2 linked regions of the Paractinoplanes brasiliensis genome follow. The protein of the gene in region 2 interacts with the protein of the main gene of each other region in a pairwise test. Links are inferred from orthologs where the notes say so. Each region holds a gene or a part of one and is shown on either strand. Other genes may lie near its edges.

Evidence for each region. Proteins that work in one complex are often made in the same cells at the same time.
Region 1: the proteins of rlmB (region 2) and C8E87_RS12025 interact in binary tests that used the Escherichia coli proteins (3 or more experiments, as listed by UniProt). The link is inferred for Paractinoplanes brasiliensis from one-to-one orthologs.

The regions. Positions count from the first base shown.
Region 1 is NZ_SNWR01000001.1:2,717,546-2,720,875, reverse strand. Bases 1-2,999 are described here. They hold C8E87_RS12025 (NAD(P)H-hydrate dehydratase), read left to right. Parts: upstream 1-772; coding sequence 773-2,227; downstream 2,228-2,999. Other genes in these bases: alr (alanine racemase), read left to right, coding at 2,238-2,999; C8E87_RS12030 (holo-ACP synthase), read left to right, coding at 169-537; C8E87_RS12035 (hypothetical protein), read right to left, coding at 1-34. Also shown: more of alr, read left to right, coding at 3,000-3,330. UniProt on the Escherichia coli protein: Bifunctional enzyme that catalyzes the epimerization of the S- and R-forms of NAD(P)HX and the dehydration of the S-form of NAD(P)HX at the expense of ADP, which is converted to AMP.
Region 2 is NZ_SNWR01000001.1:4,018,479-4,022,140, forward strand. Bases 397-3,396 are described here. They hold rlmB (23S rRNA (guanosine(2251)-2'-O)-methyltransferase RlmB), read left to right. Parts: upstream 397-1,338; coding sequence 1,339-2,454; downstream 2,455-3,396. Other genes in these bases: cysS (cysteine--tRNA ligase), read left to right, coding at 397-1,339; C8E87_RS18035 (ABC transporter ATP-binding protein), read left to right, coding at 2,930-3,396. Outside these bases: more of cysS, read left to right, coding at 1-396; more of C8E87_RS18035, read left to right, coding at 3,397-3,662. UniProt on the Escherichia coli protein: Specifically methylates the ribose of guanosine 2251 in 23S rRNA.

The sequences.
Region 1 (3,330 bases), 1.3 Mb from region 2 along the record:
GGGCCTCGATGTCGGCCTCGAGATCGGGATTCATCAGCAACCTCCGGATGGGGCGAACGGATGCGAGGAATTTAGGGGTCGCAAGGCGGCCACGGAGTGGCCTGTGGACAACGCCGGCGGTTGTCCACAGGCCGGGTGTGCAGGGGCGACTACCGATAAGGTTGGGCCGTGATCGTGGCTGTCGGCATCGATGTTGTTCTGGTGGAGCGCTTCGCCCGTGCTCTCGACCGGACGCCTCTGCTGGCGACCCGGCTCTTCACCGAGGGCGAGCGAGTGAGCTCCACGGGCAACCCGCGGTCGGCCGAGTCGCTGGCTGCCCGGTTCGCGGCCAAAGAGGCGGTGGCCAAGGCTCTGGGCGCTCCCGCGGGCATGCTCTGGCACGACTGCGAGATCGTGGCCGATCCCGATGGCCGCCCCTGGCTGACCGTGTCGGGCACGGTGGCCGCGGTCGCCGCCGAGCGCGGGGTCAACAGGTGGCATTTGTCGCTCTCGCACGACGGTGGCATCGCCTCGGCCATGGTGGTCGCCGAATCCTGACCGGGAAGCCCGGCGGCGCCGGCACACCGGACGTGGGCGGCGCCGGCACGCCGGGACGTGGGCGGCGCCGGCACGCCGGGACGTGGGCGGCGCCGGCACGCCGGGACGTGGGCGGCGCCGGCTGACAACGGTGTGCCGGCGGCGTTGTGGGGAAGCGGCATCCGGGTGGCGCGGCGGGAAAATGTCGCAGGGGTGCGCTAGAACCGTCGGCAACACCGAGATGGCTGGAGGACCGATGCGGCAGGCATGGCGGGTTGCGGATGTGCGCGCGGCCGAGCAGACGCTGATGGCGGCTCTGCCCGAGGGCACGCTGATGCAGCGGGCCGCGGCCGGGCTGGCGAGGCGCTGCGCGCTGTTGCTGCAGGACGCGGGCGGTGTCTACGGCGCGCGTGTCGTTCTGCTGGTGGGCAGCGGTGACAACGGTGGCGACACGCTCTACGCCGGGGCCGCGCTGGCCCGGCGCGGCGCCCAGGTGCGTGCCCTGCTCATGCGGCCCGACCGCGTTCACCTGGCCGGGTTGCGGGCGCTGCGCGCGGCGGGCGGCTTCACCGTCGCCGAGCTGCCCGAGCGGGCCGACCTCGTGCTCGACGGCATCGTCGGCATCGGGGCCAGCGGCGGCCTGCGCAAGCCCGCGGCGGCCGTGGCCGAGAGGCTGGGCGAGCTGCGCGGGCGATCCGGGGCGCGGGCCGTCGTGGTGGCGGTCGACGTGCCGAGCGGCGTGGCCGTCGACACCGGTGACGTGCCCGGCGCGGCCGTCACGGCCGATGTCACGGTGACGTTCGGCTGCCTCAAGCCGGCCCACGTGCTCGGCCCCGCCGCGGTGCGCTGCGGTCAGATCGAGCTGGTCGACATCGGGCTGGGCCCGGTGCTGCGTGCCGGCCCGGCCGTCTCCGTGCCCGACGCGGCCGACGTCGCCTCCTGGTGGCCGCATCCAGGGCCGGCCTCCGACAAGTACACCCGGGGCGTGGTCGGCATCGCCACCGGCTCGGCGACCTATCCGGGGGCCGCCCTGCTCGGTGTGAGCGGCGCCCTGGCCGGCCCCACCGGCATGGTCCGCTATGCGGGCAGCGCCCATGAGGAGGTCGTGCGTGCGCACCCGTCGGTGGTCGCCTCGCCCCGCGTGGCCGTTGCCGGGCGGGTGCAGGCCTGGGTGTGCGGTTCCGGACTGGGCACCGACGATCAGGCCCGCACGACGCTGCGCAGCGTGCTCGCCACCGCGCTGCCGGTCGTGCTCGACGCCGACGCGCTGACCCTGCTGATCGACGGCAAGCACGCGGAGGACCTGCGCCGTGACGCTCCGATGGTGGTCACGCCGCACGACGGCGAGTTCAAGCGCCTGGCCGGGGAGGCGCCCGGTCACGACCGTGCCGGCGCGGCGCTCAAACTCGCCTCGTGGATGAACGCGGTGGTGCTGCTCAAGGGCGACCGGACCATCGTGGCCACCCCGGGCGGCGAGGTCTGGGCCAATCCGACGGGCACGTCCGCGCTGGCCACGGCGGGCAGCGGCGACGTGCTGGCCGGGCTGCTGGGGTCGCTGCTGGCCTCGGGTGTGCCGGCCGAGCGGGCGGCGGTCGCGGCGGCGTACGCGCATGGCCTGGCCGGCCGCCGAGCCGCCGAGGACGGCCCGGTGACCGCCCCCGACATAGCCGCCGCTCTGCGCCCCACCGTTCGTGACCTGACCGGTCAGTAGGCTGGGAATCATGTGGCAGGCCGAGGTCCGGGTCGATCTGGACGCTATCCGGGACAACGTCGCGTTGCTGCGCGCCAGGACGACCGCCGAGGTCATGGCCGTCGTCAAGGGCGACGGCTACGGGCACGGCATGCTGCCCTCGGCCCGGGCCGCGCTGGCGGGCGGGGCGACGTGGCTGGGCGTGGCGACGCTCGGCGAGGGCCTGGCGCTGCGCCGGGCCGGGTTCGAGGTGCCCGTGCTGGCCTGGCTGCACTCGCCCGGAATGCCGTTGCACGAGGGTGTGGCGGCCGGCATCGACCTCAACGCTGGCAGCGTGCAGCTGCTCGGCGAGCTGGTCACGGCCGCCCGGCGGGCCGAGCGGACGGCTCGGGTCCACCTGAAGCTCGACACCGGTCTGTCCCGTGGCGGCGCCACCCCGGCGGAGTGGCCGGCGCTGCTCGAGGCGGCGGCCAAGGCGCAGGCCGACGGCGACATCGACGTGGTCGGCGTCTGGAGCCACTTCGTCTACGCCGACGAGCCCGGTCACGAGACCATCGACCACCAGCTGGCCCTCTTCGCCGAGGGGCTGGCGACGGCCGAGCGCGCCGGTATCACCCCGCGTTACCGGCACATCGCGAACTCGGCGGCGACGCTGACCCGCCCCGACGCGCATTACGACCTCGTACGCCCCGGCATCGCGGTCTACGGGCTGTCCCCGGTGGCCGGCGAGTCGTACGGGTTGCGGCCGGCCATGACGGCGCGGGCGCGGGTCGCGTTGACCAAGCGGGTGCCGGCCGGTCAGGGCGTGTCCTACGGCCACACCTACTTCACCGAGCGCGACACGACCCTGGCGCTGGTGCCGCTGGGCTACGCGGACGGGGTGCCCCGCGCGGCGTCCAACGCAGGCCCGGTCCAGCTCGGCGGCAAACGCCGTACGGTGGCCGGGCGGGTCTGCATGGACCAGATCGTCCTCGACGTCGGCGATGACCCGGTCGTCGCCGGTGACGTGGCCACGCTGTTCGGGGCGGGCGACGACGGCGGCCCCACTGCCGACGACTGGGCCGCGGTCATCGGCACGATCAACTACGAGATCGTGACCCGTTTCGGCAGTTCCCGGGTGCCCC
Region 2 (3,662 bases):
TATCTACCTGTGCGGGCTCACTGTGCAGTCGGTGCCCCATATCGGGCATCTGCGCGGCGGCGTCAACTACGACGTGCTGCGCCGGTGGCTTATGCACACCAACTACGAGGTCACGTTCATCCGCAACGTCACCGACGTCGATGACAAGATCCTCGAGAAGGCGCAGGCGCAGGGCCGGCCGTTCTGGGCCATCGCCCACGCCAACAGGCTGGTGCTCGACGCCAACTACCGCGACCTCAACGTGCTGCCGGCGACCTACGAGCCACTCGCGACCGGCCACATCACCGAGATGCACGACCTGATCGCCGAGCTGATCCGCCGGGAGCGGGCCTACCCCGCGCAGGGCGGCAGCGGCGACGTCTACTTCGACGTGATGTCCTACCCGCAGTACGGCGCCCTGTCGGGTCAGAACCCCGACGACATGCGGCCGCCGAGCGACGGCGGTGAGCCCGACAAGCGCGACTACCGCGACTTCGCCCTGTGGAAAGGTGTGAAGGCCGACGAGCCGATCGATGCGTCCTGGCCGTCGCCGTGGGGCCGCGGCCGCCCCGGCTGGCACATCGAGTGCTCCGCCATGGCCCGGCGCTACCTCGGCGACGAGTTCGACATCCACGGCGGCGGGCTCGACCTGACCTTCCCCCACCACGAGAACGAGATCGCCCAGTCCCACTCGGCCGGGCTGCCGTTCGCCCGTAACTGGGTGCACAACGCGCTGCTCAACCTGGGTGACGCCAAGATGAGCAAGTCGCTGGGCAACGTGATCGACGTGGAAGCGGTGCAGGCGATGGGCATCCGCCTGGTCGAGCTGCGCTACTACCTGGCCACCCCGCACTACCGCTCCCGCATCGACTACTCCGACGAGGCGCTGCAAGAGGCCGCGGTGGCGTACAGGCGGATCGAGGGCTTCGTGCAGCGGGCCACCGAGGTCGTCGGCCCGGGCCGCCCGAAAGACGTGCCGCCCGCGTTCGCCGCGGCGATGAACGACGACCTCAACACGTCGGCCGCGCTGGCCGTCGTGCACGACCACATCCGCGAGGGCAACACCGCGCTCGCGGCCGGCGACGAGGCCGGCATCCGCGGGGCGATCACCGCCGTCCGCGCGATGCTCGGCGTGCTCGGCCTCGACCCGCTGGACGAGGCCTGGACCGGCAAGGCGACGCAGAACGACCTCAAGCCGGTCGTCGACTCCCTGGTCAATCTGGCCCTGGAGCAGCGCACCCAGGCGCGCGCACGCAAGGACTGGGCGGCCGCCGACTCGGTGCGCGACCAGCTCAAGAACGCGGGAATTCAGGTGGAGGACACTCCGGCCGGTCCGCGCTGGACGGTAGGAGACCACTGATGCCGGGAAACAGTCAGAACGCCAGCAAGCGGGCGACCTCGAAGAAGGGCGCACCGGTCGGCTCCGGCGGCAAGAACCGCTCGGGCCTCAAGGGCCGCGGCAAGACCCTGCCCGCCGACGAGCGCCCGTGGCACAAGGGCTACTCCGGCACCGAGAAGCTGCCCGAAAAGACCGCTCGTAAGCAGGAAAAGGAGCGCCGCGCCGCGGCAGCCGAGGGCCGCGCTCCCAAGGTCGGCATCCCCGGCTCCAAGGACACCACGTGGGGCCGCGGCGGCGGCCGCGCCTACGGCAAGCAAGCCCCCCAGCGTGGACGCGCCACGGGCCGCAGTGGCCCCCGCATCGCCCCCGGCCGCCGCTCCAATCCCACCAAGGAGGGCCCCGAGCTCCTGCTCGGCCGCAACCCGGTGGTCGAGGCGCTCCGTGCCGCAGTCCCCGCCACGGCCCTGTACGTGGCCCAGGGCATCGACATCGACGAGCGGGTGGCCGAAATCGTCCGCACCGCGGGCGACCGAGGCATCCCCATCCTCGAAATCGGCCGCAACGAACTCGACCGCATGACCGGCGGCGTCCTCCACCAAGGCATCGGCCTCCAGGTCCCGCCTTTCGCCTACGAGGACTTCGACGACCTCCTGGCCGCGGCCCTCGAGCAGCCCACCCCCCTGCTCGTAGCCATGGACGGCATCACCGACCCAAGAAACGTAGGCGCAGTAATCCGCTCAGTTGCTGCCTTCGGCGGCCACGGCGTCTTCATGACAGAACGAAGGGCCGCCGGCATCACCGCCACCGCTTGGCGGACCAGCGCAGGCGCAGCCGCCCGAGTCCCCGTCTCCCAGGTGGTAAACCTGACCCGAGCCATCAAAAAGGCCCAGGAGTCCGGATTTATCGCCATCGGCCTGGACGCAGACGGCGAAACAAACCTCTACGAGCTGGAAGCAGCCGTAGGCCCGCTCCTGGTAGTAGTCGGCTCCGAGGGCCGCGGTCTGTCCCGCCTGGTAGGCGAAACCTGCGACCTACGCGTCTCCATCCCCATGGCCTCAGACGTAGAGTCCCTGAACGCCTCAGTAGCAGCAGCCGTAACCCTCGCCGAGGTCTCCCGCCGCCGCACCACCCACTGACCAGCCCACCAAGGCCCGGCTCACCCCACGCGAGCCGGCCAACCCCCGCACGCCCATCAGACAGCCCCGACACGCACGCCCATCAGACGGTTCTGACGCGCACGCCCATCAGACGGTTCTGATGCGGCGAAGCCGCCACCCCCAACGGCCAGGCGCCGACTCACGCACCGACCAACCGCACCGTGGGGGTCTGGGGGGTCGCCCCCCAGGTGAGAACGCGAGGAGGCCGGTGCGCGCTTTTTGCGCACAGGGAGGCCCCCGACGAGCCCCCGGTCGGGATCGAACCGACGACCTCCCGTTTACAAGACGGGTGCTCTGGCCATCTGAGCTACAGGGGCGGGCGTGGTCAGCATACTGGCTGTGAACTTCCTGGCCACCTTGGCAGGTCGTAGAAAAACCTTTACGTTTACATGGCTGTTCCTCCACTCGGATCGTCCGGCACGTTCCTGCCGGTGGAAAGGAAGTCTGTTTCTCCATGGCTACCGTTACGTATGACAAGGCGTCCCGGATCTACCCGGGTTCTGAGCGTCCCGCGGTCAACGAGTTGAACCTCGAGATCGGCGACGGAGAGTTCCTCGTTCTGGTCGGCCCTTCGGGTTGTGGCAAGTCCACCAGCCTGCGCATGCTCGCCGGCTTGGAGGATGTGGACCGTGGCCGCATCCTGATCGAGGGCAAGGACGTCACGAATCTTCCGCCGAAGTCCCGCGACATCGCGATGGTCTTCCAGAACTACGCTCTCTACCCGCACATGTCGGTGTACGAGAACATGGCGTTCGCTCTGAAGCTGCGGAAGACCTCGAAGGCGGAGATCGACCGCCGGGTGAAGGAGGCTGCGGCGCTTCTGCAGCTCGACGAGTACCTGTCGCGTAAGCCGAAGGCGCTTTCCGGTGGCCAGCGCCAGCGTGTCGCCATGGGTCGCGCGATTGTGCGTGAGCCGCAGGTGTTCCTCATGGATGAGCCGCTGTCGAACCTTGACGCGAAGCTCCGGGTGCAGACCCGTTCGCAGATCGCCTCGCTGCAGGCCAAGCTGGGTGTCACCACGGTTTACGTGACGCACGACCAGGTTGAGGCCATGACGATGGGTCACCGGGTGGCCGTCATGCTCGATGGTGTGCTGCAGCAGGTGGACACCCCGCGCGCCCTGTACGACACCCCCGGGAACGTTTTCGTGGCGGGCTTCATGGGTTCGCCGGCCATGAACCTCAAGA